4 regions of the Klebsiella electrica genome follow, and region 1 is predicted to be linked to each of the others. Evidence: riboswitches for the same ligand, from Rfam matches in the RefSeq annotation. Region 1 holds a riboswitch; each other region holds the start of a gene.
The links. A riboswitch is a leader RNA that binds a small molecule or an ion and turns the genes downstream of it on or off. The one in region 1 is predicted to bind thiamine pyrophosphate.
Positions count from the first base shown of each region.

Region 2: linked by a shared signal. The riboswitch ahead of thiC (phosphomethylpyrimidine synthase ThiC) and the one ahead of thiM (hydroxyethylthiazole kinase) in region 1 are both predicted to bind thiamine pyrophosphate.
Region 3: linked by a shared signal. The riboswitch ahead of thiB (thiamine ABC transporter substrate binding subunit) and the one ahead of thiM (hydroxyethylthiazole kinase) in region 1 are both predicted to bind thiamine pyrophosphate.
Region 4: linked by a shared signal. The riboswitch ahead of Electrica_RS12590 (TenA family protein) and the one ahead of thiM (hydroxyethylthiazole kinase) in region 1 are both predicted to bind thiamine pyrophosphate.

Region 1 is NZ_CP041247.1:1,656,108-1,663,246, forward strand. Features, by position in the region: gene Electrica_RS07940 (adenine deaminase) at 1-1,211, opposite strand, end outside; gene Electrica_RS07945 (LysR family transcriptional regulator) at 1,336-2,277, shown strand; gene Electrica_RS07950 (universal stress protein) at 2,261-2,683, opposite strand; gene Electrica_RS07955 (glycoside hydrolase family 28 protein) at 3,182-4,528, shown strand; TPP riboswitch at 4,733-4,829, shown strand; gene thiM (hydroxyethylthiazole kinase) at 4,864-5,640, shown strand; gene thiD (bifunctional hydroxymethylpyrimidine kinase/phosphomethylpyrimidine kinase) at 5,637-6,437, shown strand; gene Electrica_RS07970 (GntR family transcriptional regulator) at 6,479-7,139, shown strand, end outside.
Region 2 is NZ_CP041247.1:4,999,626-5,006,764, reverse strand. Features, by position in the region: gene thiC (phosphomethylpyrimidine synthase ThiC) at 1-1,736, opposite strand, end outside; TPP riboswitch at 1,822-1,935, opposite strand; gene rsd (sigma D regulator) at 1,989-2,486, opposite strand; gene nudC (NAD(+) diphosphatase) at 2,580-3,353, shown strand; gene hemE (uroporphyrinogen decarboxylase) at 3,393-4,457, shown strand; gene nfi (deoxyribonuclease V) at 4,467-5,138, shown strand; gene Electrica_RS23905 (YjaG family protein) at 5,181-5,771, shown strand; gene hupA (nucleoid-associated protein HU-alpha) at 5,958-6,230, shown strand; gene Electrica_RS23895 (DUF1481 domain-containing protein) at 6,243-6,935, shown strand; gene purD (phosphoribosylamine--glycine ligase) at 7,107-7,139, opposite strand, start outside.
Region 3 is NZ_CP041247.1:4,433,472-4,440,610, forward strand. Features, by position in the region: gene leuD (3-isopropylmalate dehydratase small subunit) at 1-45, shown strand, start outside; gene aroD (type I 3-dehydroquinate dehydratase) at 156-911, shown strand; gene Electrica_RS21185 (sugar efflux transporter) at 952-2,133, opposite strand; partial or broken gene Electrica_RS21190 (glucose uptake inhibitor SgrT) at 2,324-2,474, opposite strand; gene sgrR (HTH-type transcriptional regulator SgrR) at 2,562-4,217, shown strand; TPP riboswitch at 4,277-4,459, shown strand; gene thiB (thiamine ABC transporter substrate binding subunit) at 4,492-5,475, shown strand; gene thiP (thiamine/thiamine pyrophosphate ABC transporter permease ThiP) at 5,451-7,061, shown strand; gene thiQ (thiamine ABC transporter ATP-binding protein ThiQ) at 7,045-7,139, shown strand, end outside.
Region 4 is NZ_CP041247.1:2,626,280-2,633,418, reverse strand. Features, by position in the region: gene Electrica_RS12610 (diaminobutyrate--2-oxoglutarate transaminase) at 1-1,003, opposite strand, end outside; gene Electrica_RS12605 (ABC transporter substrate-binding protein) at 1,310-2,245, opposite strand; gene Electrica_RS12600 (ABC transporter permease) at 2,255-2,995, opposite strand; gene Electrica_RS12595 (ABC transporter ATP-binding protein) at 2,992-3,720, opposite strand; gene Electrica_RS12590 (TenA family protein) at 3,717-4,409, opposite strand; TPP riboswitch at 4,475-4,576, opposite strand; gene Electrica_RS12585 (sensor domain-containing diguanylate cyclase) at 4,961-6,202, shown strand; gene Electrica_RS12580 (hypothetical protein) at 6,322-6,738, shown strand; gene Electrica_RS12575 (RNA polymerase sigma factor) at 6,744-7,139, shown strand, end outside.

The DNA of each region.
Region 1 (7,139 bases):
AGGCGGGCAACGCCATGGACAATACCGGGTACCCGTAGCACAAAATCATCCGCGCTCAGCGGCGCCAGACGCAGCGTATTGCGCGGCGGGGTGACCCCCCCGGCGGCAGGAATGGACAGCAGCAGCGCGCCGTCGCGGGCGACCAGTTTCCCGGCGACGTACACTTCACGGGCCTTGAGCTTCTCCAGCGAATCAAAGACCACCAGGTCGGCGCGGCGACCGGCGGCAATCAGCCCTGAATCGTGACGCTGCAGGCGAATGGCGGCGTTCAGCGTGGCGAAACGCAGGACGTCGGTGGCGGCGAGACCGAGTTCAATCAGCAGGTTGAGCAGGGCGATAATGCCGCCTTTTTCCAGCAGCAGATCCGGTGGCACATCGTCGGTGCACACCGTTATCTGCGAGGAGAGGTGCGGCAGGGTTTTCAGGGCCTTGACGATATCCGGCAGCAGATACGGGTGCGAGCCGCGAATTTCGAGGGTCAAGCCGGCGCGCAGCTTTTCCAGCGCGTCTTCCGCGGAGGTCAGCTCATGATCGGAGGTGACGCCCGCCGCGAGGTAGGCCTGGAGATCGGCACCGCTCAGCCCGCGGGCGTGGCCTTCAATCAACTTGCCGCTGTCGAGACCGGCCTGAACAATCTCCTGCATGCGGGCGCTGCCGTTAAGTACGCCATGCATGTCCATGACTTCCGCCACGCCGCGTACTTCCGGCCATGCCAGCATGGTCGCCATCTCCGCCCCGGCAAAATCGGCGCCGGACATTTCCAGCCCCGGTGTCGAGGGCACGCTGGAGGGGGCGGCGACCATTACCTGTAGCGGCAGGTGGCGGCTGGCGGCGATGGCATAGCGCACGCCTTCGACTCCGAGGACATTGGCCAGCTCATGCGGGTCCCAGAAGACCGCCGTGGTGCCCTGGGCGAGGACAATTTCCGCGTAGCGCTCGGGAGGGAGGTGGGAACTTTCGAGATGGACATGGGTATCCATTAGCCCCGGTGACAGATAGGCGCCATCCAGCGCATGGCGCTGGTGGGCATCGGCGCGGCTGCCGCGCGGGTGCACGCTGGCGATCATTTCGCCGGTGATGCCGACATCGGCTTCGCGGACTTCGCCGGTGACCATGTCGACTATCTGCGCCCCGGTCAGGAGCAGGTCAAAAGGTATTTCACCCCGGGCGGCCATGACGGCGCGGCGGCGGTTTTCAGCATTGCTGGACATAACAACTCCGGCACAAGGATAATGGGGCTACTCTAGGGGCACGGCAAACGTTTGCCCAGATGAATAAATTTATCACCCGATAAGCCCGGGTTATTCTGCCCGATTACCCTTAGCGAAGAATAAGATGACCGAACCGTGGCAGCGCCTGCCTGCGCTTTCTCTTAAACAGCTGCAGTACTTTGTTACCCTGGCGGAGCTGCGTCATTTTACCGATACCGCCAGTCGTCTGGCCATCAGCCAACCGGCGTTGAGCAGCGCGCTGCGGCAAATCGAAACGGTGCTGGGCGGCAAGCTGGTGAACCGCACCGCCTCGTCGGTCACGCTGACCGAACTGGGCGCCGCCATTCTGCCGCACGCCCGGCGCGTGCTGAGCGTGGCCCAGCTGGCGTTTCATGATATGGAACAGATCGTGGCGGCCGGCGGCGATGGTACCGTACGTATTGGTCTGGTGCCTTCGGTGAGCTCGCTGCTCTTTCCACTGCTGCCGCAGGTGCTGGCGCAAACTTTTCCCCGCCTGCGGGTCGAGTTCCACGATCAGACCAATGATGCGCTGGTGCGTGAGCTGCAAAGCGGGCAGATTGATTTCGGTATCGGCGCCATAGACAGCTCGCTACCCGCCGCGTTACAGGTCTACCCGCTGCGTGAAGACCCGTTTGTGGCAGTGCTGCATGGTGACGATCCGCTGGCAGATCAGCCGCACCTGCCGTGGAAACTTCTGGCCGGACGCGATATTGCGGTGTTCTCGAAGGGGAATATCCAGCGGCTGGTTGGCGCGCTGGCGGAGAGCCATCGTCTGACGCTGAACACGCGTTTTCAGGTGGACTATATTGAAACGTTGTATGGCCTGGTGCGCTCGCGTCTGGCGATTGCCATCCTGCCCGAACTGTATACCGCCCATCTGCAGGACCCGGTGCTGAAAATCGCGCAGCTCCAGCAGCCGGCGCTGGCGCGGACCGTGGCGTTAATGCGCGGGCCGCAGCCATTGCCGCCGCTGATTGAGCAGTGCTTTACGCTGCTGCTCAATTCGCTACGCGAGTCGTCCGCGCGGTTCAGGGCAGATGCCTGATCAGCACGTCTATCGTCAGATGATTAATATACTCCAGCGAATGAGATGCCATCACTCCCAGCAGGCGGTTGCGGTGCCCGGCGATAATCAGGTCGATCCCCCGCTGATTTACGCAGGCTTCGACATCTTCAAAACGGCGGGTGGTGACCAGCGACAGGGTTTGCACCGGCAGTGAGACGCTGGCCGCCAGTTCATTGAGCAGCACTTTCGCCTGCAGCACCTCCTGAGACACATCATCATTCAGCAGGCTGTCGGAAACGTAATTCAGCGTCCGATAGTCGGTGCTGATATGGGCGAGCGTGATGCGCATAGCGTTCTCTTCCGCCATTCTGGCTGCATGCTGGAGCAGCGGAACGCCGTCCTGGCTGCTGTTAATCAGCACCAGGGCATGATGATAAACGGGCATAGCCGTACCTCGAGATATGAGTAACTGAAAACACGGGCCCCTGAGGTTAATTTTGTGCCCGCCTGGACCTGAAAGCAAACGGATAAATGGCTAATGGCAGAACCACTCAGCATTATTTACATTTATTCCCTTTATCTTCACTTTCTTATGTGATTAATGGAAACCATTGCGAGTGGCAAATTTTTTAAAAAAATAGCCAGGTGTATGCCCTGTGGTTTTTATTTCCCCTTTCAATTAACGGCGGAAAATATAAAACTACTAACAGCATAAATAATAAAGCAACACCAGTGATGGATATTATCATCTTGACACGTAACCAATCTTTGAACTCACCGGGATAACGTATAGCGCTGATGGGGCCCTCACTCTGCCGTCGCCTTAAATGACGCTGAGGTTCTGTTACCCGCGGCGGATCCAATCCGGGTGAAAGTCATATAAACTACGCAATGAAAACAGACCTGCATCCATTCTGGATATTTACCCTAAGGCGATCATACGATGATTAAACGTATCAGAATATGTCAGTCCGTCGTCGTTTCCTTGAGCGGAATAATATTACTTTTCGCTACTAGCGCGCAGGCTTCCGGCGACCGCCGCGTTGTTCGACCACCACAGCTGTCGCAACCTGTTTGTACGACCCTCTCACCGGAAGCGCATCAGAGCAGCACCAGCGTACAGCACCGTCTGCAGCAGGCTCTGAACCAATGTCCCGCAGGTCAGGCCGTACGCCTGACCTCTGGTCCGCAGGGCAATACGTTCAAAAGTGGTCCGTTACAAATACCCTCTGGCGTATTTCTGCGACTTGATGCAGGGAGTGTGTTGCTCGCAGATAATGACCCCCGACGCTATGACACAGGACAGGGACATTGTGGAACCATCGACCAGAAAGGGGGCGGCTGCAGGGCTTTTATTTCTATGGTCAACAGCGTCGGCGGCGGGATTGAAGGGGAAGGGACGATTGACGGGCAGGGAGGTGAACGAATAGTCGGTCAGAATGAAACATGGTGGGAAATGGCGCGCCGTGCCCAATCTGTTACCGGCGGCAGGCAGAACGCCCCGAGGTTAATTCAGATAGATGATGCGCATGATATTGTCATTTATGGCGTGCGCCTGCGTCATGCTCCAAACTTTCATATCGTTCTCAACCATGTCCAGGGGGCAACTCTGTGGGGCGTTATTATTGATACGCCTGCGACGGCAAGAAATACGGACGGAATAGACCCCGGCGCCTCGCAGGATGTCACCATTACTCACAGTTTCATTCGTACCGGTGATGACAATATTGCCATCAAAGCCGGAAGCGGGCCTTCACGACACCTGTCCATCACGAACAATCACTTCTATTCAGGGCACGGCATGTCTATCGGAAGTGAGGTGAACGCGGGCGTCAGCGACGTACTGGTACGTAACCTTACGCTTGACGGGACCACATCAGGATTACGTATTAAAAGTGATGCCAGTCGTGGAGGGTTGGTCAGCGATATTCTGTATTCGCACATCTGTATGCGCAACACGCGCTGGCCCGTTTCGTTTGATACCCACTATTCGCCGACAGCTTCCGGTACATCTCTCCCGGAATACCGGAATATTATACTGCGGGATGTCAATGCCAGCGGCGACCGGCCTGCCACGGTCATTCTGCGGGGGTATGACGCTTCACATCCTCTTATGGTCCGGATGGATGGCGTAACATTCAGCCCCGGCACCCAATGGGTAACAGAATTTGCCCGCTTAACATCTGGCGCAAACGGTATACAGCCCTCGCCACCAGCAACCATTAACCCTGTAGCCGCGCATTACTCACCGATTGACTGCTCTGAGCAATGGGTTCCTTTTCCGGCATAGTGGTATTGGCTTCTCACTCAGCGGGCAGGCGCATCTGATAAACCTCCGGCGATAGCGGAGGATATTGATGATCCCGGTTTAAAGAAGCGCCTGGGACACCATCCGGGACACATGCAGGTTTTAACGCTTGTTTGTTGGACTTCCCGCTGGCATTATCCTCAGCAGGGATTAACGCGACGTTAATCGCAAGTATTTGATTTTGATTTAAATGACTCGGGGTGCCCTTCTTCGTGAAGGCTGAGAAATACCCGTACCACCTGATCTGGATAATGCCAGCGTAGGGAAGTCAGAGACCAAAGGGTCGTTGCTTCTTCATCGCCTGGCTGGAGCTAACGATGCAAGCTGAGCCTCTCAATTCCGCGCATATTGCGCATCTGCAACATCTCTTTCGCCATCATTCCCCCCTTGTTCACTGCATGACTAACGATGTGGTACAGACCTTTACTGCCAACGTCCTGCTGGCGGTCGGCGCCTCGCCCGCAATGGTGATTGATCCACAGGAGGCGAGCCAGTTTGCGGCGATAGCGGATGCGCTGCTGATTAACGTCGGAACCTTAACCGTCGATCGTGCGCAGGCAATGCGCGCTGCGGCGCTCAGTGCGCAAAGCGCAGGCAAGCCGTGGGCGCTGGATCCGGTGGCGGTCGGGGCGTTAACTTTGCGCAGCGCGTTTTGTCATGAATTGCTGAGCCTGCAACCGGCCGCCATTCGCGGCAATGCGTCCGAGATTATGGCGCTGGCCGGAATGAGCGGTGGCGGGCGCGGGGTCGATACCACCGATACCGCGGCGGCGGCACTGCCCGCCGCGCAGGCACTGGCGCGGCAGATCAATACCATCGTCGCGGTGACCGGTGAAGTGGATTACATCACCGACGGCCAGAGAACACGTGCGGTTACCGGCGGCGATCGGTTAATGACCCGTGTCGTGGGGACCGGCTGCGCGCTTTCGGCGGTGGTGGCGGCCAGTACCGCCATGCCAGGCGATCGTCTCGAAAACGTCGCCGCCGCCTGCGGCCTGATGAAACAGGCGGGCGGCGCGGCGGCGCACGGCAGAGGACCGGGCAGCTTTATCCCGGCGTTTCTCGACGCGCTGTACGGGGAGAACAACGGATGAAACGCATTAATGCGCTGAGCATCGCCGGTACCGATCCCAGCGGCGGCGCGGGGATCCAGGCCGACCTGAAAACCTTCTCTGCCCTCGGGGCCTACGGCTGTTCGGTGATCACCGCGCTGGTGGCGCAAAACACCCGCGGCGTGCAGTCGGTCTATCGCATCGACCCGGATTTTGTTGCCGCGCAGCTGGATTCGGTATTCAGCGACGTCCGCATCGATACCACGAAAATTGGCATGCTGGCGGAAACGGATATCGTCGAAGCCGTAGCGGAGCGTTTAGCGCGCTATCGGATTAACAACGTTGTCCTGGATACGGTGATGCTGGCGAAAAGCGGCGATCCGCTGCTCCCGGCTTCGGCGGTGGCGACGTTACGCACTCGCCTGCTGCCGCAGGTTTCGCTGATCACGCCGAATCTGCCGGAGGCGGCGGCGCTGCTGGATGCGCCACACGCGCAGAATGAAAAAGAGATGCTGGAGCAGGGGCGGGCGCTGCTGGCGATGGGCTGTGGCGCGGTGCTGATGAAAGGCGGTCATCTCGACAACGCGGAAAGCCCGGACTGGCTGTTTACCCGCGATGGCGAGCAGCGCTTCACCGCGCCGCGCGTCCAGACTAAAAATACCCACGGAACCGGCTGTACGCTCTCCGCGGCGCTGGCGGCGCTGCGCCCACGCTATCGCGACTGGGGAGAGACGGTGGCCGAGGCCAAAGGCTGGCTCTCTGCGGCGCTGGCGCAGGCGGATTCGCTGGAGGTGGGCCACGGTATCGGGCCGGTTCACCATTTCCACGCGTGGTGGTAAGCCTGATATACTGGCGTGAGGATTCTGCCAGGAAAAGATAAATGGAACAGGCGCATACCCGGTTAATTAGCCAGCTTGTTGAACGGATTGCGGCGTCGGATAACGCGCCGCTCTATCTGAAGTTTGCCGACACGATCAAGGATGCCGTGCGCAGCGGCTGGCTGGAAAATGGCAATATTCTTCCCGGTGAACGCGATCTCAGCCAGCTGACCGGCGTATCGCGCATCACCGTACGCAAAGCGCTCCAGTTGCTGGAAGACGAGGGCGTGGTGACCCGCTCGCGGGGTTACGGGACACAAATCAATAATATCTTTGAATATTCGCTGAAAGAAGCGCGCGGATTTACTCAGCAGGTGGTGTTACGCGGTAAGAAGCCGGATACGCTGTGGGTGAACAAACGCGTGGTCAAATGTCCGGAAGAGGTTGCCCAGCAGCTGGCAATCGCCGCGGGCAGCGATGTGTTTATGCTCAAACGCATTCGCTATGTTGACGAGGACGCGGTCTCGCTCGAAGAGTCCTGGGTGCCTGCGCATCTGATCCATGACGTCGATGCGATCAGCGTCTCGCTGTATGACTACTTTCGCAGCCAGCAGATTCTGCCGCAGCGCACCCGCTCGCGCGTTAGCGCCCGGATGCCAGACGCCGAATTTCAGTCGCATATTAAGATGGACAGCGCCATCCCGGTGCTGGTTATCAAGCAGG
Region 2 (7,139 bases), 1.9 Mb from region 1:
TGGGCGACTTTTCCCGACTCCTGCGGCAGCGTTTCATCGTGATAAGCGCGGGCGGTGAACGGGTCGAGCGCGAGGTTAAACTGGTCTTCCCAGCGGAATTCAAACCGCGCTTTGGACATAGCGTTATCGCGGATCTGCGCGCCAGGGTGCCCTTTGGCGAGGTCGGCGGCGTGGGCGGCGATTTTGTAGGTGATCAATCCCTGCTTCACGTCCTCTTTATTGGGCAGGCCGAGATGCTCTTTTGGCGTGACGTAGCAGAGCATGGCGCAGCCGAACCAGCCGATCATCGCCGCACCGATACCGGAGGTGAAGTGGTCATAGCCGGGAGCGATATCGGTGGTTAACGGCCCGAGGGTATAGAACGGCGCTTCGTGACAGTGCTCCAGCTCTTCGGTCATGTTGCGGCGGATCATCTGCATCGGCACGTGACCCGGTCCTTCAATCATCACCTGCACATCATATTCCCAGGCGATTTTGGTGAGTTCGCCCAGGGTATGCAGTTCGGCAAACTGCGCTTCGTCGTTGGCATCCTGAATGGAACCCGGGCGCAGGCCATCGCCTAAGGAGAGCGAGACATCATAGGCGGCGCAGATTTCGCAGATTTCGCGGAAATGCTGGTACAGGAAGTTCTCCTGATGATGGGAAAGGCACCATTTCGCCATGATCGAACCGCCGCGGGAGACAATGCCGGTCAGCCGTCCGGCGGTCATCGGCACATAGCGCAGCAGGACGCCGGCATGGATGGTGAAGTAGTCAACGCCTTGTTCTGCCTGTTCCAGCAGAGTATCGCGGAAGGCTTCCCAGGTGAGGTTTTCGGCGATACCGTTCACCTTCTCCAGCGCCTGGTAAATGGGGACGGTACCGATAGGGACCGGGCTGTTGCGCAGGATCCACTCGCGGGTTTCGTGAATATAGCGCCCGGTGGACAAATCCATCACCGTGTCAGCGCCCCAGCGCGTTGACCACACCAGTTTTTCCACCTCCTCTTCGATGGAGGAGGTCACCGCCGAGTTACCGATGTTGGCGTTGACCTTCACCAGAAAATTACGGCCGATAATCATCGGTTCCGACTCAGGATGGTTGATATTGGCGGGAATAATGGCGCGCCCGGCAGCCACTTCATCGCGGACGAACTCGGCGGAGATATTCTCCGGCAGGCGGGCGCCAAAACCTTCGCCAGGGTGCTGGTGGCGCAACACTTTGCTGCGAATGCGCTCGCGGCCCATATTTTCGCGGATGGCGATGAACGCCATCTCCGGCGTGACGATGCCCTGGCGCGCGTAGTGGAGCTGCGTGACGCATTTACCTGATTTTGCGCGTTTTGGCGTCAGCGAGCCGCTAAAGCGCAGCGCATCGAGCTCCTCATCGGCCAGGCGCGCTTGGGTGTAGAGGGAGCTGCGTTCATGTAACGGCTCGCAATCGTGACGGGCATCAATCCACGGCTGGCGCAGCTTCGCCAGTCCCTGCCGGACGTCGATGGCTATATCAGGATCGCCGTAGGGGCCGGAGGTGTCATACACCGGTATGGCTTCGTTCTCTTCATACTGTGGGTTGCTTTTGTCGCCGCCAGTAAGCGTGGGGCTGAGCTGGATTTCGCGCATCGGCACGCGAATACTATCCTGTGCGCCCTGAACATAGATGCGTCGTGAGCGGGGAAAGGCGGTGCCTTCCAGAGTATCAATAAAGTGTTGTGCGCGTTCGCGCTGCTGTCGGCGGGTCAGTTTTTCTGTAGACATAGCTCATTCCAGATGAAAAGGAGATGGCTTGTCAGACGACGGATGGAGTAACAGATGCGTTTGGTCCCTGAGGGACGGCCGCTCTTTGCAGTTTACTCTTGTTCCCTTCGCAGGTATTAGCCTGATCAGGTTCCGCGGATCCCGAATTAACGGTCTCAGCCTTTTCCAGTGTGGAAAATAGGCACTCCGACAAGATAACACTCCCTCCGTAGAGGGAGAATGTCTGTAAATTACTCGTTAACGGTTCACAACTCAAGCCGTCGGCGCGATATTGTCGCTGACGTTATCTTTCAGGTTGTACGAAATGGCGAGGGCGATCAGCTTATCTTCCAGCGCAAAGCGGGCTTCCAGCGCTTCGCCGATGTCGGACAGCGCCTGCTGGAACTCAAGATAATTATCGTGATCGATGGCGTTTTCGAGGCAGGAGTCGTAGTCATCCATAATTTGCTGGGTATTGGCTTCCAGCTGCGGATAGAGCCTGGTAACCGCCAAAAGTGGCGTATCACCTTCCATTTCGCCAAGAATGCGTTCATAAATACTAAAATGGCCGGAGGAGAGATAATCCACCAGGCTTTGGCAAAAGTTATCCAGCGCCTTTTCGTTAAGCCGCATAAAGGATTCTTTTCCCGGTTTCAGGCCAACCAGCTTGTAGTAAGCGACGAGCAAATGCTTACGTACATGCAGCCAGCGATCGACCAGTTCATTACTGCCTCCAACACGTTCCGTCAGGTTTTCCAGCTGGTTTAACATGGTTGACTCCGCAAGATTAAGAAAATAACGTTGCTCACCAGAATGTAAATATAATGTTAAAATTGCCAGTAAAACGAAGGTAGTGCAATAGATATGGATCGTATTATTGAAAAATTAGATAGCGGCTGGTGGATAGTCAGTCACGAACAGAAATTATGGTTACCCGACGGGGAATTACCACATGGCGAAGCGGTAAATTTCAATCTTGTCGGCCAGCACGCGCTGCATATTGGCGAATGGCAAGGCGACGCGGTGTGGATGGTGTGCCAGGATCGTCGGCATGATATGGGATCGTTGCGGCAGTTATTGGATCAGGAACCGGGGCTGTTTCAGCTGGCGGGGCGCGGGATTCAGCTCGCCGAATTTTACCGCTCGCATAAATTCTGCGGTTACTGCGGGCATCCAATGCATCCGAGCAAAACCGAATGGGCGATGCTCTGCAGCCACTGCCGCGAACGTTATTACCCGCAAATCGCGCCCTGCATGATCGTGGCGATTCGCCGGGACGATTCTATCTTGCTGGCGCAGCATACCCGCCATCGTAATGGCATACATACGGTGCTGGCCGGGTTTGTCGAAGTGGGAGAGACCCTTGAGGAGGCGGTTGCCCGCGAGGTCATGGAAGAGTGCGGTCTGAAGGTGAAAAATCTGCGCTATGTGACCTCCCAGCCGTGGCCGTTCCCGCAGTCGCTGATGACCGCATTTATGGCGGAATATGACAGCGGCGACATTGTTATCGATGAAAAAGAGCTGCTGCAGGCTGGCTGGTATCGCTATGACGATTTACCGCTGCTGCCGCCGCCGGGTACCGTAGCGCGCCGCCTGATAGAAGACACCGTGGCAATGTGTCGGGCTGACGAGGAATGACGTGATACAATAACGGCCTGACGCTTAAGGAACTGCAAAATGACCGAACTGAAGAACGATCGTTATCTGCGTGCGCTGCTGCGCCAACCCGTTGATGTGACCCCGGTGTGGATGATGCGCCAGGCGGGCCGCTATTTACCGGAGTACAAAGCCACTCGCGCCCAGGCCGGCGATTTTATGTCGCTGTGCAAAAACGCCGAGCTGGCCTGCGAAGTCACATTGCAGCCGCTGCGCCGCTATAAACTGGATGCAGCTATCCTCTTCTCGGACATTTTGACCATCCCGGACGCAATGGGGCTGGGGCTCTATTTTGAAACTGGCGAAGGTCCCCGTTTCACCTCGACGATTACCGGTAAGGCCGATGTCGACAAACTGCCGGTGCCCGATCCGGAAGATGAGCTCGGCTACGTGATGAATGCCGTGCGGACGATTCGCCGCGAATTAAAAGGCGAGGTTCCGCTAATTGGCTTCTCCGGCAGCCCGTGGACGCTGGCGACCTATATGGTTGAAGGCGGGAGCAGCAAGGCGTTTACCGTGATCAAGAAAATGATGTATGCCGACCCGCAGGCGCTGCATGCGCTGCTCGAAAAGCTGGCCAAAAGCGTCACCCTGTACCTGAACGCCCAAATCAAAGCGGGCGCCCAGTCGGTGATGATTTTCGATACCTGGGGTGGCGTGCTGACCGGCCGCGATTATCAGCAGTTCTCGCTGTACTACATGCACAAAATCGTTGATGGCCTGCTGCGCGAAAACGAAGGCCGCCGCGTCCCGGTGACGTTATTCACCAAAGGCGGCGGACAGTGGCTGGAAGCGATGGCCGAAACCGGCTGCGATGCGTTGGGTCTCGACTGGACCACCGATATCGCCGACGCGCGTCGTCGGGTCGGTCACAAAGTGGCGCTGCAGGGCAATATGGATCCTTCCATGCTGTATGCGCCTGCTGGCCGTATTGAAGAGGAAGTCGCGACCATACTGGCCGGTTTTGGTCAGGGAGAAGGCCATGTCTTCAACCTCGGTCATGGCATCCATCAGGATGTGAACCCTGAACACGCCGGCGTATTTGTGGAAGCGGTGCACCGGCTGTCGGCACAATACCATCGCTAAGGAGCGAGTATGGATCTGGCGTCGCTACGCCAACGGCAGCAGGAGCTGGCCGCATCGGTGATTCGTGAGGATCGGCTGGATCGCGATCCTCCCCGGCTGATCGGCGGTGCGGACGTTGGCTTCGAGCAAGAAGGAGAAGTGACGCGGGCGGCTATTGTGCTGCTCGCCTGGCCCTCTCTGGAACTGGTTGAATATCAGGTGGCGCGAGTGGCCACCACCATGCCGTATATCCCCGGTTTTCTCTCCTTTCGTGAAACGCCCGCTTTGCTGGCAGCGTGGCAGCAGCTTGCACAAAAACCGGATCTGCTCTTTGTCGATGGCCACGGGATTTCCCATCCCCGGCGTCTGGGCGTCGCCAGCCATTTTGGCCTGCTGGTGGATGTCCCGACCATCGGGGTGGCCAAAAAACGCCTGTGCGGTCAGTTTACGCTGCCCGGCGATGAGCCGGGAGCGCTGGCGCCGCTGATAGATAAAAACGAGCAGCTGGCGTGGGTCTGGCGCAGCAAAGCGCGCTGCAATCCGCTGTTTGTCAGCACCGGCCATCGGGTGGCTCTCGATAGCGCGCTGACATGGGTTCAGCGCTGCATCAAGGGCTACCGCTTGCCGGAGCCTACGCGCTGGGCCGATGCGGTTGCCTCGCGGCGTCCGGCATTTGTGCGTTGGCAAGCAAATCACTGCTGATTCAGGTACACTGCGGCTAATTTCTGACTTCGAGAATTCATCATGTTACAAAACCCGATTCATCTGCGCCTGGAGAAGCTGGAAAGCTGGCAGCACGTCACCTTTATGGCCTGTTTGTGCGAGCGCATGTACCCCAATTACGCGATGTTCTGCCAGCAAACCGAATTTGCCGACGGCCAGCTGTATCGTCGTATCCTCGATCTGATTTGGGAAACCCTGACCGTCAAGGATGCGAAGGTGAATTTCGATAGCCAACTGGAAAAACTGGAAGAGGCAATTCCGGCTGCCGACGACTATGATTTGTACGGCGTGTATCCGGCTATCGACGCCTGCGTTGCTCTGAGTGAACTGATTCATTCGCGTCTGAGCGGAGAAACGCTTGAGCATGCCATTGAGGTGAGCAAGAGCTCGATCACCACCGTCGCGATGCTGGAAATGACCCAGGCGGGTCGCGAAATGACCGACGAAGAGCTCAAAGAGAACCCGGCGGTTGAGCAAGAATGGGATATTCAGTGGGAAATTTTCCGCCTGCTGGCCGACTGTGAAGAACGCGATATCGAACTGATCAAAGGGCTGCGCGCAGACCTTCGTGAAGCCGGCGAGAGCAATATTGGTATAAATTTTCAGCAGTGAGACCAGAAAACGTGATTTACCGCCTGAATTGTAGCGTCTGAAGGCTTCCATTCCGCCCCCCGTCTGGTCTACATTTGGAGGGCGAAAAAAAGTGGCTATCGGTGCGTGTATGCAGGAGAGTGCTTTTCAGGCATTTCCGTCGCACTCGGTGCTTAGCAAGCGATAAACACATTGTAAGGATAACTTATGAACAAGACTCAACTGATTGATGTAATTGCGGACAAAGCTGACCTGTCCAAAGCACAGGCAAAAGCTGCCCTGGAATCTACCCTGGCTGCAATTACTGAGTCTCTGAAAGAAGGTGATGCTGTTCAACTGGTTGGTTTCGGTACCTTCAAAGTGAACCACCGCGCTGAGCGTACTGGCCGCAACCCGCAGACCGGTAACGAAATCAAAATTGCCGCTGCTAACGTGCCGGCATTTGTTTCTGGTAAAGCGCTGAAAGACGCCGTTAAGTAAGACTGCGTGGCAGTGTACAGTTTTAACGAAGGGGCCTTAAAGCCCCTTTTGTCTATCTGGCGTCGCGTATTGATGCTGGCTGGCGTCGTGCTGATCTCTGCCTGTAGCCATGACTCTTCTGTCCCACCTTTTACCGCCAGCGGGTATGCGGACAACCAGGGCGCGATGCGTATCTGGCGTCTGGATTCCAACGGCGAAGTGCATCTGCTTGCCGCCTTCAGCCCGTGGCGTCACGGCAATACTTCAACCAGCGAATACCGCTGGCAGGGTGACCGACTCACGCTTATCGAACTCAATGTCTACGGCAAACCGACGGAACACATTCGCGCCCGTTTTGATGACCAGGGCGAGCTGAGCTTTATGCAGCGCGAAGTGGACGGACAAAAACAACAGCTTTCCAGCGATCAGGTGGCGCTTTACCGCTACCGGGCAACGCAAATTCGCCAGACCAGCGACGCCTTGCGGCAAGGACGCGTTGTTCTGCGTCAGGGACGCTGGCATGCCAACCACACCGTGACGACCTGTGAAGGGCAAACCGTGAAGCCGGATCTGGATGCCCGGGCCTTAGCTCACATTGAACGCCGCCAGAATCACTCTTCCGTTGAGGTGAGCGTGGCGTGGCTGGAAGCCTCAGAGGGCGCTCAGCTTTTGCTGGTGGCCAACGAAGATTTCTGTACCTGGCAGCCGCAGGAAAAAACCTTCTGACGTTCTGTCAAAGAGGCTTTGCGCACCCGGCGCCTGTTCTTCTCCATACGTTAGCTCTGAGGCGCCTGACCGCATGCGCTCCGCAACATGATGGCGGACGATAAAAAAAACGGGCGACTCCAGAATGAAGCCGCCCGTCAATAAGGCCTGTTATGAGGTCACGCTCAAGCGCTAGCGTTGCTCGCGGGCGATTGCGCGCCAGCC
Region 3 (7,139 bases), 2.5 Mb from region 1:
GCGATTTCAGCCTACGAAAACCAACTGCCGGCCTTTATGAACTAAGCACGCCGTTGATACCCGAGCCCGGTCCTGTGACCGGGCATTTTTTTAGCTTTTTCGCGCGGGTGATGACCACAAATACCCCCACCCGGCCCTGACCGATGGACCCTCACATGACGACAGCTGTCACCATTAAAAACATCACCTTTCAGGAAGGCGCCACGTTAATTTGCGTGCCGCTGATCGGCCAGACGCTCGATGAGCTGCAAACCCATGCCCATACCCTGGCGGAGGCCGGAGCCGATCTTATCGAATGGCGCGTCGACCACTTTATCCGCGTCCATGAACAACAACAGGTCCTGCTGGCGCTGACGGAGATTCGCCGGCTGCTCGCCGATATGCCGCTGCTGTTCACCTTTCGCAGCTACAAAGAGGGGGGTGAAACGGAACTTGCCGATGACGCGTACTTCGCCCTCAACCGCCTGGCCGTCACCAGCGGGCTGGTGGACATCATTGATATTGAGCTCTTCAATGACGAAGCGTCGATCCGGGCGTTGATCGATGAAGCTCATGCCGCCGGGGTGAAGGTGATTATGAGCAATCATGATTTCCACAAAACGCCGGCGCAGGAAGAGATCATCGCCCGGCTACGTCGGATGCAGGATCTGGGTGCCGATCTGCCGAAAATCGCGGTCATGCCTCAGTCGCCGCACGACGTGCTGACGTTACTGTCTGCCACTCTGGTGATGAAAGAACAGTACGCCACCCGCCCGTTAATCACGATGTCGATGGGCAAACCGGGCGGCATCAGCCGGGTCACCGGACGCCTGTTCGGCTCAGCGATGACGTTTGGCAGCGTGGGTCAGGCATCGGCACCCGGACAAATTGCCGTGCGTCAGCTGCGGGAAATGATGAATATTCTGTCCTGAAAGCCCGCCGCATCGCAGTAATCTGCGGTGCGGCGCCTGGCTAAATATCTTTGACTTTGCTGGTCAAAAACAGCGTCAGCAGCGAGATGGCAGCAATGACCCAATACACGCTGGCGTGGCCGTAGTTTTGCGACAGCGCCCCCTGCAGCACGCCGGCGAGAATCACCCCGGTGGAAATACTGTTGGTAAACAGCGTGGTGGCCGCCCCGGCTCGTCCAGGCATCAAATCCTGGAACCACAGCATGCCAATCCCGGCGACAATACCGATAAAAATGGCGTTAAACAGCTGCAGCGCCAGCAGCGCGCTGCGATCGTGAAATACGATCAGCCCCAGATAGAACAGCACGCCGGCAGCCACCGCGGCGACCATCATTTTGCGTTTGCCCCAGCGCCTGACGTAATACCCCGCCAGGATCATCGCCGGGATTTCCAGCCCGGCCGCCGTCCCCATCAGGATCCCGGCCAGACTATCCGGCAAACCCAGATCGCTACTGATCCACAGCGGCATATCGATGATATACATGGTGTTACAGGTCCACATCAGCGTCGACGCGATAAACAGCATACGCACGTTTTTATCTTGCCAGCCGCCGGTCTGCACCACGCCCTCCGCTTCCACAGGCTGCTCTACCCGGGCAACCGACGGCAGCTTAACGGCAATTAACGCCAGGCTAATGACGAAAATACCGGCCGCAATCGAGAACATGGTGGTGAAGCCATAGTTCAGCGCCAGCATAAAGGCCAGCGGCGGGCCGATCACCCACGCCAGCGACAGCTGCGCACGCATCACCGAGCTGAACATCACCACTTCTCGCGCCGAGCTATCGGCATATTCCCGCGCGAGGGCGAACAGCTGCGGCATCGCGGCATTGGCAATCGACGCCAGCATCACGCCGCAGGTGATCAACGTTAAGTAGTGACGGTTAAAAGCAAACAGCAGCGCATTGCCCACCGCCATCAGGCAGCAGAACATGATCAGCCGGCGGCGATCCCCCTGGCTATCGGATCGTTTCGCCAGCGCCAGGCTAACCAGAATACCGGCGATCGCGTTAACGGTATAAAACAGGCCAACCCAGAAGGGCTGTGCGCCCACCTCGCGGCTGAGGAACAGGCTGAGGGTTGGCGCCTGCAGCGCGCCCGCAATCCCCATCATAAAAGCGACCAGCATAAACGCCGCGTAAACCCCGTTAAGCCGCCGTCCCATCGTCATCAACCAGAGCATGTCATGTCCTTAAAAGCACGCTAAGAAAACGAAAAAAGCCAGCAGAAGTCATCTGCTGGCGGGTGATTTTATACTCTATCGATTTCAGGCGACAGGCTGGCGACCGCAACGTTATAGCTCAGCCAACTGGCCTGGGGTCTGAAAGACGATCGGTACACACCAATACTCAGTCACACATGATGTGGGCAAGTCAATGATCAGAGGTCTGATGTCACTCCCCAGTGCATCAGTTCGCCAGGAATCTTCTGCTGTCTCCCTGTCATCAGGCGGGCCAGCCATGACGCGTCCTGCGTCGCAGAAAAGTCACGTTGGTCGAACTGTTTCGCTGTAGACCTCAGCATATTCACCTCCTTGCTTCATCGGAATGCATTATTGGCCTAATATAGGGATTAATAAATTGCTGAGTTTTCATCAGGAGTTCCCCTTTTATGTCTTCTGCTCGTCTGCAACAACAGTTCATCCGTTTATGGCAGTGCTGCGAAGGTAAATCGCAGGAGACAACCCTCAACGAGCTGGCGGAGATGCTCTGCTGTTCCCGCCGCCACATGCGCACGCTGCTGAATATGATGGAAGAGCGCGGCTGGTTAACCTGGGAAGCGGAAGCCGGGCGCGGCAAGCGCTCAACGCTGGCTTTCCTGTATACCGGCCTGGCGCTGCAGCAGCAGCGGGCCGAGGATCTGCTGGAACAGGATCGAATCGATCAACTGGTCCAGCTGGTGGGCGACAAAGCCGCCGTTCGTCAGATGCTGGTCTCGCATCTGGGCCGTAGCTTTCGCCAGGGGCGGCATATTCTGCGCGTACTCTACTACCGGCCGATGAAAAACCTGCTCCCCGGCAGCGCGCTGCGCCGCTCGGAAAATCATATCGCCAGGCAAATTTTCAGCGCCTTAACGCGGGTAAATGAGGAAAACGGGGAACTGGAAGCCGATATTGCGCACCACTGGCAGCAGCTCTCCCCCACCCACTGGCGCTTTTTCCTCCGCCCCGGTATTCATTTTCACCACGGCAGAGAGCTGGATATGGAGGATGTGATTGCCTCGTTGCAGCGCAGCAACGCCCTGCCGCTGTACTCACACATTGAACGTATTGTCTCCCCCACCGCCTGGACGCTGGATATTCATCTGACGCAGCCCGATCGCTGGCTACCGTGGCTGCTCGGTCAGGTGTCGGCTGTCATCTTGCCGCGCGAATGGCAGTCGATGGAGAATTTCTCCGCGATGCCGGTAGGTACCGGGCCTTACGCGGTGGTTCGCAACAATCAAAATCAGCTGAAGATCCACGCTTTTGACGATTATTTCGGCTACCGGGCGTTAATTGATGAAGTTAACGTCTGGGTCCTGCCTGAGATTAGCGAAGAGCCCAACGGCGGCCTGACGCTACAGGGAACCACGCAAAGTGAGAAAGCGATTGAGAGTCGGCTGGAGGAAGGGTGCTACTATCTGCTGTTTGATGCCCGCAGTCCTCTGGGCAGCAACCTCGCGGTTCGCCAGTGGCTCAGCTATCTGTTACAGCCCGCCAATCTGCTTTATCACGCCGGTGAACAGTACCAGGGCAACTGGTTCCCGGCCTATGGTCTGTTGCCCCGCTGGCACCACGCCCGCAGTCATGCCTGTGAAAAACCCCCGGGGCTGGAGTCCGTCACCCTCACCTATTATCGGGATCACGTCGAACACCGCGTGATGGGCGGGATCATGGCGACGCTGCTGGCGGAGCATCAGGTCAAACTGCAGATTCAGGAGCTGGAGTACGAAGAGTGGCACCGTGGCGAGGTGGTCAGCGATATCTGGTTGAACAGCGCTAACTTTACCCTACCGATTGATTTTTCTCTGTTTGCCTGGTTGTATGAAGTCCCGCTGATACGACATTGTATTCCCGTCGACTGGGAACAGGATGCCCGTCGCTGGCACGCAGGCGAGCTAAACCCGGCCACCTGGAGCCAGCAGCTGTTGGCCAATCAAACTATCGTGCCGCTGATCCACCACTGGCTGATTATCCAGGGGCAGCGCAGTATGCGTGGCGTGAGAATGAATACGTTGGGCTGGTTTGATTTCAAATCGGCGTGGTTTGCGCCGCCGGATCCCTGATAGCAGTCCGGCAGGCGCTGAAGCGCTTTCCGTCAGTTCACAAAATCATTACACTAACGCCGTTCTCAACGGGGTGCTGATATACGTACACCATCTCATTCGGGTTGCATCAAAGCAGCAAGCGGGTGGACACGCGATGCTAACGCAGAGGCAGCGCGAAGGATGAAGTGTATAAGCTGAGAAAATACCCGTCGAACCTGATCCGGATAACGCCGGCGAAGGGATTTGAGGCCCACTCAAAATCCTTTGCCCCCCCTTGGTTATGAGGTGCAAAGTGTTGAAAAAATTACTCCCGCTGTTGGCGCTGGTCGCCGTTCCCGCGTTTGCTAAACCTGTACTCACCGTCTACACCTATGACTCCTTTGCGGCAGACTGGGGCCCTGGACCGGTCGTGAAAAAAGCCTTTGAAGCCGACTGCAACTGTGAACTGAAGTTCGTGGCGCTGGAAGATGGCGTTTCGTTGCTTAATCGTCTGCGGATGGAAGGCAAGAATAGCAAAGCCGATGTGGTGCTCGGGCTGGACAACAACCTGCTGGAAGCGGCTACGCAGAGCAAACTGTTCGCTAAAAGCCAGGTACCGGCCAGCGCTGTCACGGTACCGGGCGGCTGGGATAACGACACGTTTGTGCCGTTTGATTACGGCTATTTCGCCTTTGTCTACGACAAAAACAAGCTGAAAAACCCGCCGAAAAGCCTGAAAGAACTAGTGGAAAGCACTCAAAAATGGCGCGTGATCTACGAAGATCCCCGCACCAGTACCCCGGGCCTGGGGCTGCTGCTGTGGATGCAAAAAGTGTATGGCGAGAAGTCGCCGGAAGCGTGGCAAAAACTGGCGGCGAAAACCGTCACCGTCACCAAAGGCTGGAGCGAGGCCTACGGTCTGTTCCTGAAAGGGGAAAGCGATCTGGTTCTTAGCTACACCACCTCGCCGGCCTACCACATCATTGAAGAGAAAAAAGACCAGTACGCGGCCGCTAATTTCGCCGAAGGCCACTATCTGCAGGTAGAAGTCGCCGCGCGTACCGCCGCCAGCAAACAACCGGAGCTGGCGGAGAAATTCCTCACGTTTATGCTGTCTCCGGCCTTCCAGAATGCCATCCCGACCGGCAACTGGATGTATCCGGTCACCCAGGTTGCGCTACCCGCGGGTTTTGCCGCATTGCCGAAACCGCAGACCACGCTGGAATATACTCCGCAGCAGGTCGCCGCAGAACGTCAGAACTGGATTAATGCATGGCAACGCGCCGTCAGCCGCTAAATATCGGCTGGCTGGCGCCGGGTCTGACGGCCGCCGCGCTGCTGGTCGCCGTCGCACTGGCCGCGTTTCTGGCGCTCTGGGGTAGTGCGCCGGAGGCGGCGTGGCGCTCGATTTTCAGCGACAGCTATCTGTGGCACGTTATCCGTTTCTCTTTCTGGCAGGCGTTTCTCTCCGCGCTCTTCTCCGTCGTACCGGCGATTTTTCTCGCCCGCGCCCTGTATCGTCGCCGCTTCCCGGGGCGCACGCTTCTGCTGCGCCTGTGCGCCATGACGCTGATTCTGCCGGTACTGGTGGCGGTCTTTGGCATTCTCAGCGTCTATGGCCGTCAGGGCTGGCTGGCGACACTGTTTAACGCCGTCGGCTGGCAGTGGGATTTCTCGCCGTATGGCCTGCAAGGCATCCTGCTGGCGCACGTTTTTTTCAATATGCCGATGGCCACCCGGATGCTGCTGCAGGCGCTGGAGAATATCCCCGGAGAGCAGCGCCAGATAGCCGCCCAGTTGGGCATGCGCGGCTACCCCTTTTTCCGTCTGGTGGAGTGGCCCTGGCTACGGCGGCAAATTCCCCCCGTCGCGGCACTGATCTTTATGCTCTGCTTCGCCAGCTTCGCGACCGTGCTGTCGCTCGGCGGCGGCCCGCGGGCCACCACGATTGAGCTGGCTATCTACCAGGCGCTGAACTTTGATTATGACCCGGCGCGTGCGGCGATGCTGGCGCTGATCCAGATGGTCTGCTGTCTCGGGCTGGTGCTTCTCGCCCAGCGCCTGAGCAAGGCCGTCGCTATCGGTACCACCCAGGTTCACGGCTGGCGCGATCCGGACGATCGCCTGCACAGTCGTCTGGCCGATACCGTGCTGATTGCTCTCATGCTGCTGTTGCTGCTGCCCCCGCTGCTGGCGGTCGTCGCCGATGGTCTGAATCACAACCTGCTCAGCGTGCTGGCGCAGCCCGCGCTGTGGCAGGCATTCGGCACCTCGTTACGCATCGCGATTTCCGCCGGTCTGCTCAGCGTCATGTTAACCATGATGCTGCTGTGGAGCAGCCGCGAACTGCGTCTTCGCAACCGCCCGCTGGCGGGTCAGACGCTGGAGCTCAGCGGCATGCTGATCCTGGCGATGCCGGGAATCGTGCTGGCGACCGGCTTCTTTTTACTGCTCAATAACAGCATTGGACTTCCGGCTTCCGCCGACGGTATCGTGATCTTCACCAATGCGCTGATGGCCATTCCCTATGCGCTGAAGGTGCTGGAAAACCCGATGCGCGATATTGCCGTACGCTACGCTATGCTCTGTCACTCTTTGGGCATGAGCGGTTTTACCCGCCTGCGGGTGGTGGAGCTGCGCGCATTAAAGCGTCCGCTGGCCCAGGCGCTGGCGTTTGCCTGCGTCCTGTCCATCGGCGATTTTGGCGCCGTGGCGCTGTTCGGTAACGAACAATTCCGCACGCTGCCGTTCTATCTGTACCAGCAAATTGGCTCTTATCGTAGCCAGGACGGTGCCGTCACCGCCCTGCTGCTGCTGCTGCTGTGCTTTTTACTCTTTACGGTGATTGAGAAACTTCCGGGACGTGATGTTAAAACTGAATGATGTGACCTGGCTTTACCAGCATCTGCCGATGCGCTTCACGCTCTCCGTCCAGCAGGGTGAACGCCTCGCCGTGCTCGG
Region 4 (7,139 bases), 970 kb from region 1:
ACCCGGTGGCCATTGCCAGCTGGTTACCGCGGAAGGTACCGGTATGGTGACCCGGTTCCCAGGCGTCAAACTGCTTTTTGATACCCAGTACGGCCAGCGGCAGACCGCCGCCTACAGCTTTCGACATCACGATGATGTCCGGCTCAATACCGGCGTGTTCGAAGGCAAACAGTTTACCGGTACGGGCAAAGCCAGCCTGAACTTCGTCGATGATCAGCAGAATGCCGTGTTCCTGAGTCACTTTGCGGATGCGCTGCAGCCACTCGACCGGAGCCGGGTTCACGCCGCCTTCGCCCTGAACGGCTTCGAGAATCACCGCCGCCGGTTTACGCACGCCGCTTTCCACATCGTTGATCAGGTTTTCGAAGTAGTAAGTCAGCGCTTTCACGCCCGCTTCGCCGCCGATACCCAGCGGGCAGCGGTACTGATGCGGATACGGCATAAACTGTACTTCCGGCATCATGCCGTTGACCGCTTCTTTCGGCGACAGGTTGCCGGTCACCGACAGCGCGCCGTGGGTCATCCCGTGGTAGCCGCCGGAGAAGCTGATGACCGAAGAACGGCCGGTGTATTTTTTCGCCAGTTTCAGGGCCGCTTCCACGGCGTCAGCGCCGGACGGGCCGGTGAACTGCAGGCAGTATTCTTTACCTTCACCCGGTAACAGGGAGAGCAGGTATTCGGAGAAGCGATCTTTTAACGGGGTAGTCAGATCGAGCGTATGTAACGGCAAGCCGCTGGTAATGACACTTTGGATGCTTTGCAGCACATCAGGGTGGTTATGGCCAAGAGCGAGGGTACCAGCACCGGCAAGGCAATCCAGATACTGTTTGTTATCCGCATCGGTTAACCACACGCCTTCCGCTTTTGTGATAGCCAGCGGCAGCTTGCGCGGGTAACTCCTGACGTTCGATTCGAATTCAGCCTGACGGGCCAAAAAGGTTTCGTTGTTAGCGTCCAATAAATCTGCACTTAAAGTATCAATACGGACTTTATCCGTCATCATATCACTCCCACAACCAGCGTTACGGTTGAACTCTGGTTGAATAATTGGTTTAAGAAAATGAATCGCCATTCATAAAGCGCGCACAATATATGGCTTTTTAAATCGTCATTCAATGTTTTATTTATTGAGGTATTTTTACGTTATTTTTACACCGCAAAAATCAATGCTAATGCATTGATTTTAATGGATTATACAAAGTGTTATAAAACCATTAAAAGTGTAATTCTTAGTGAGGGAAAGCGCCGGGGTTTATTACCGCTTCGCTAAATGAGCTGACGGAAATTCTTCCGTCAGCAGTAAGGTTACTCAATCCAGTTCGACCGCATATTGCGTTAAAGGTGTGATTTTTTTAACCAACTTGTTGTTATATAAAAACTGTTCATAAGCCTCGTAGCGGGCCTTATCCAGCGCCGCAGGCCTGGCGGCAAACAGGGGGGCCGTCTGCTGCCAGGCCTGCTTGTTCAGTTCGCTATTCAGCTCCGGATGGGCGGCGGCAAACGCCTGCCAGGTTTCCTGCGGATGTGCGCGCAGATAGGCGACACCTTCCTGCAGCGCGGCGAGGAATTTTTTGATTTTGGCCGCATGAATTTCATCGCGCCGCGCGACAATCACCAGCTCATCGTAGGCCGGCACGCCGAAATCTTCGACGTTCATCACCTGCGGGTCTTTACCCTGCAGTTTAAGCTCCAGCGCTTCAATATTACGATAGCCGCCAATCACCGCATCAACCTGACCGGCCAGCAGGGCGCTGGTCAGCTGGAAATTGACGTTAATCAGCTTGATGCTTTGCGGATCGATATGGGCATGTTGCGCCATCGTCGCCAGCGTAGCCTGCTCGATACCGCTGACCGAGTAGCCGACTTTTTTCCCTTTTAGGTCGGCGGGGGTTTTGATGCGTTTATCCAGGGCGATCACCGTGTTCAACGGCGAGTTAATCAATGTACCGACCCGCACCAGCGGTAGCCCCTCATCAGCAAAAAAGTGCACCTGCGGCTGATAGGTGATAGCCAGATCCGCCTGGCCGGCGGCCACCAGACGCGGCGGCAGGGCCGGGTCAGACGGCGGTACTATCTTAACGTCCAGCCCTTGCGCTTTAAAGGCACCAATCTGTTCCGCCACCATAATCGGCGCGTGGTCCGGGTTAATGTACCAGTCCAGCACCAGGGTCAGCTTTTCGTTGGCCATCGCCTGTCCGCTGATAAACGCGGTTAATGCGACAGCGGTGAAAACGGGTTTACGCATGATTATTCCTTATTCCGGCGTCCAGTTGATCAGCCGGTGTAACAGAGCATCCACTGCCAGCCATAGCACAATGGTCAGCAGCACTAAAATAAACAACGCCGCAAAGCAGACATCGGTTTGCATGCGCGCATTGGCATTGAGCATCACATAGCCCAGTCCTTCGGCGGACCCGACCCATTCGCCGATGATCGCGCCGATTGGCGCGACGGCAGCGGCCATGCGCAGACCGGAGCCCAGCGCCGGCAGGGCGGCCATCAGGCGGACATGGCGGAGCTGCGCCCCTGAGGAGGCGCCCATTGTTCGAGCCAGATCGAGGTAGTCGTGATTAACCCGCCGCAGACCGTCAAAAAATGCCGACGTCACGGGGAAGAAAATCACCAGAACCGCCATCATCACTTTGGCGCTCATCCCGAAGCCAAACCACAGCACCAGCAGCGGGGCGAGGGCGAAGACCGGAATCGCCTGACTGGTCAGCACCAGCGGCATCAGCCAGCGCTGTAAGCGCGGCGATATCATCATGCACAGGGCCAATACCACCCCGAGCAGCACCCCGAGCGCCAGACCACTGAGGATCTCGCTCAAGGTAACCAGCGCGTGCCAGCCCAGCCAGCTGCGGTTGTCCCACAGGGCGACAGCCACCGCCGATGGAGACGGCAGCAGGAACGCCGGGATGCCGCTGCGACTGAGCAGCCACCAGAACACCAGCAGGCCGCAGAACACCACGCCGCCGCGACAGAGTTTCCCTCTCATCTGTTGGCCCTCATCAACTGTTGCAGCAGCTCTGCCTGGCCCAGCAACAGCGCCGGATCGTCAGGCGCCCGCGGCGGTATCCCCGCCAGGTGATGGGAATCATCGATGCCGCCGGGCGGCGGCGCGAGCACCAGCAGGCGATGGCTGAGCCGGCAGGCTTCCATCGGGTCGTGGGTAATCAACACCACGGTACGCTGAGTCAGCAGTTCCGCCGCCAGCGTCTGGATACGCGTGCGGGTAAGGGTGTCCAGCGCCGAAAAAGGCTCATCCATTAACACGATCGGCCGATCTTCATACAGCGTGCGCGCCAGCGCCGCCCGCTGACGCATGCCGCCGGAGAGCGAGGCCGGACGATCGTTGGCGCAGTGGCTGAGCCCCACCTGCTCCAATAAGGTTGCGACCCGCTGGCGATCGACGCGCTCCCCGCGCAGGCGGGCGCCAAGCGCAACGTTGTCGCGCACGCTCAGCCACGGATAGAGCAGATCTTTTTGCCCCATCCAGGCCAGACGAGGGCCCAGCGGCCGCCCGTCGCTGGCCTGAACCTGACCGTGGGTGGGGGCGGCCAGTCCGGCGATAATTCGCAGCAGACTGGTTTTTCCGGCGCCGCTGGCGCCCAGCAGCGAAACCCACTGTCCAGCGGGAATATCGAACGACAGCTTGTCAAAAATGACCCGCGAGCCGAAGCGCAGGCTTAATTCCCGCACGGCAATGGTCGGAGCCATCACCGGCCAACCGCCGCGGCATTCAGCCCCATCTGCCAGAAGTTGGCTTCCAGACGGGTGGCGGTGGTGAAGATGACGCTCAGCTCTGCGAGGCGCGACTCGCCGCCGCGCTGCTGCCAGACGCTTTCCAGCAGGCCGATGGCCGCGGTGACGCCGTCGAGATAGCCCGCATCGCCGTAGTTACGGATCCAGGAAGCATAGGGGTTGTCGGTGAGTCGGGTGGCCGGGTCGTGGAGCAATCCAAGGCCGATTTCCGCATAGCCAGCCACGCAGGGCATCAGCGCCGCCAGCAGATCGAGCGCATCGCCGGCATGACCGATATCCAGCACGTAGCGGGTGTAGTTCACCGTTTCCGGCGCTTCGCTTTCGGCGGCCATTGTGGCTTCATCCAGCCCCCAGCTCGCGCAATAGCCGACGTGCAGCGGCAGTTCGCCAAGGATCGCGTTCATTGAGGCGGCCGCGGCGCGCATCTCCGGGAGCGTGCGCAGTTTGCTGACCAACAGGGCATAGCACCGGGCAAAGTGGATCAGGAACAGGTAGTCCTGCGTCAGATAGCGTCGGAAAGCGCGTTCGGGCAGGGTTCCCTCGGCAAGCTGGCGGAGAAAGGGATGGGCGACGTACTGTTCCCAGTCGCATCCCGCCTGCTGGCGCAGACGACCATAAATACCCTGGGTAAAGATCGGCAGAATCACAGGACCTCCTGATAGCGGGGAGATCCGGGTGTGCGGAAGTATGAACAGGCAATGGCGGTAAACTGGCAAAATTGCCGACCCGTCCCTTCGCTGGCATGACCCAGATCAGGTTCAAAGGGTTCGGCTTACGCCATCTCAGCCCTCACGGGACACCCCTCGGTTGCGCCATGTTATACGGCATTCACTTTTTGATTACAATCCCGGCCGCGGGTGATTTTGCGCCGGTTTATGTGACACTGTCACGTTTTATGGTGCTTAAATGCTCAACGGCGGCTGGCTTTCGATGCGTTTTTAGCTGGCTGTTTGTGCGAAATTAAGCCTATCGGCAAATCACTCAGCAACGGCGGGCACCATGCCGGGCCCGGCTTCTGTCATCGACAGCGCCGTTTTGCTTTCCCGATATCCTTCCCGTAAGCAAAAAGGAACTATACTTCCGGCGTCTGCATCTCGGTTCTGAACTTTCGACATCATTTCATTAGCTTACGCCGTTGGACTATATTGACGATAAGCGCGTCGTTCAGGGACGTGATGCCTGCTTGCTGGAGGGCTGCATGTTATTAAAAGAGTTAATGATTTTTGATTTACTCACTACGCCTGTCTGGGTGGTTCATCCTTTCAAAGAAGCCGTCGTCTATTGTAATCAGGCCTCCAGAACTCTTAGCGGAGAGATGTCGCTGGATGACATGCGCAAAGGCCCGCTCTCCACCTGTCCAGAGCGCAGCCTGCAGAATTATCTGTACTACTTCAAAAACATTGCTGAAGTATTCGAAGTATGGACCATTCAAACGACGGAGGGTCCGCGTCCGGTTTATTGTAAAACCACCCTGATTAAATCAGCAGAATATGACACTTTAATTCTTTTCGAAGCCGTCAAAATCCTGCAGCAAAATGACGCGGTTAAGGCGCACCCCGCACATCATTACAAACGGCGCAGTAATCGTTTCTTCGCGCGATTTTTTATGACCAGTTCCGCCCCGATGCTGCTTATCGACCCTGAACAGGACGGCCGAATTGTTGATGCCAATATCGCCGCGCTGCGGTTTTATAACTACACCGCCGATGAGATGCGCACCCGCCATACCTGGCAAATCAATATCCTGGGAAAGGACGTGCTTCCCGTTATGCACGGCGTGGCAAGCTTGCCCGGTGGCCACAAGCCGCTTAACTTTACCCATATTCTGTCCGATGGCTCTATCCGCTATGTTCAGACTTATGCCGGGCCGGTGGTGCTGAATCATACCCGGTTGATGCTGTGTATTATTCATGACGTTACGGAAGAGGTGCATCTGAAGGCAGAACTTGAATTTGCGGCCACTCACGATCCTTTAACCGGATTACTCAATCGACGTGAGTTTTATCGCATTGTGGATTCCTCGTTATCTCACGCTGAAGGTTTTTGTCTGCTGCTGGTTGATGTCGATAATTTTAAAGCGATTAATGATAACTACGGACATCAAAAAGGCGATGAGGTGCTGCAGGCGATTTCCCGAATACTTGAGTCCACCGCCAAAATTGAGGACAAAATCTATCGCTGGGGCGGAGAGGAGTTTTTATTATTTCTCCCCGGAGCGTCAATCGCGCCGGCGCTGGCGATGGCGGAAGCGATTCGCCACGCGGTCAGCTGTTACCATACCCCTGAGTATACCGGTACGGTGACGGTCAGCATTGGCGTCGCTGAACATCAAGAGGGGGAAGAGATCAATCAGCTGTTTAATCGCGTCGATAAAGCGCTGTATGCGGCGAAGAAAGAAGGGCGCAATCAAGTGAAGCTGTATCTGGTCGAAAAATATTAAAAATCGGGAGCAAGACTGGTCTGCCGAACATCTTTTTTATTTTTTTAGCAATATTTCCGCAGCTCATTCGTCTACCTCAGCACAAGGTTACTTTTCACTACGTTAATGAGGTCATACTGATGAGAGGTTTTGGAATGCACGGATATGAGCGCGATCGCCGCTTCGGTCATCATCGCATGGCTAAGCCGCTGATTATCGGCGTGGTACTGATCGCAATTCTTGGGCTGCTGGTGATGTCGCTGTGGAATGCGCTGCTGCCGGCCATTCTTGGCGTCAAGAGCATTGGTTTCTGGCAGGCGTTAGGTCTCCTGGCGCTGTCGCGTATTCTGTTTGGCGGTCTGGGCTTGCATCCCGGTATGTTCGGGATGCGGCGCCGGATGCACGAACGCTGGATGAAGATGAGCCCGGAACAGCGCGAAGAGTTTGTTCAGCGCTTCCACCATCGCAACCCGCGTGGGCACTGCGGCTGGCGTGAACGCCGGGAGGAAAAAGCCCCGCCGCAGAACGATGCGGTCAAAACGACGCCAGACGAGTGAGTCAGATGAAAACAGGGGGCGCCGGGGAGTCGCTGTTGCTATCGGCAATCAACGCCTGTCGCTCACGGCTGAGCGCGTTTATTCGCGGCCGGACGCCGGTACGCGACGATGCGGATGATATCCTGCAGGAAGTCACCTGTCAGCTGATGACCGTGGAACAGCCGGTGGAGAACGTGGCGGCATGGCTGTTTCGCGCGGCGCGCAACGAGATGACCGACCGGGCGCGCAAAAAACGCGAGCTGCCCTTAGCGGGCTATGTGAACCCGGATGACTTTCTGCCGGAGGATGAGCTTGCAGAGACGCTGTTTGGCGTACCGCAGACGCCGGAAGAAGAGTATCTGAAAGCGTTGCTGTGGGAGGCGTTGAATCAGGCACTGTCCGAACTGCCGGCCGCCCAGCGC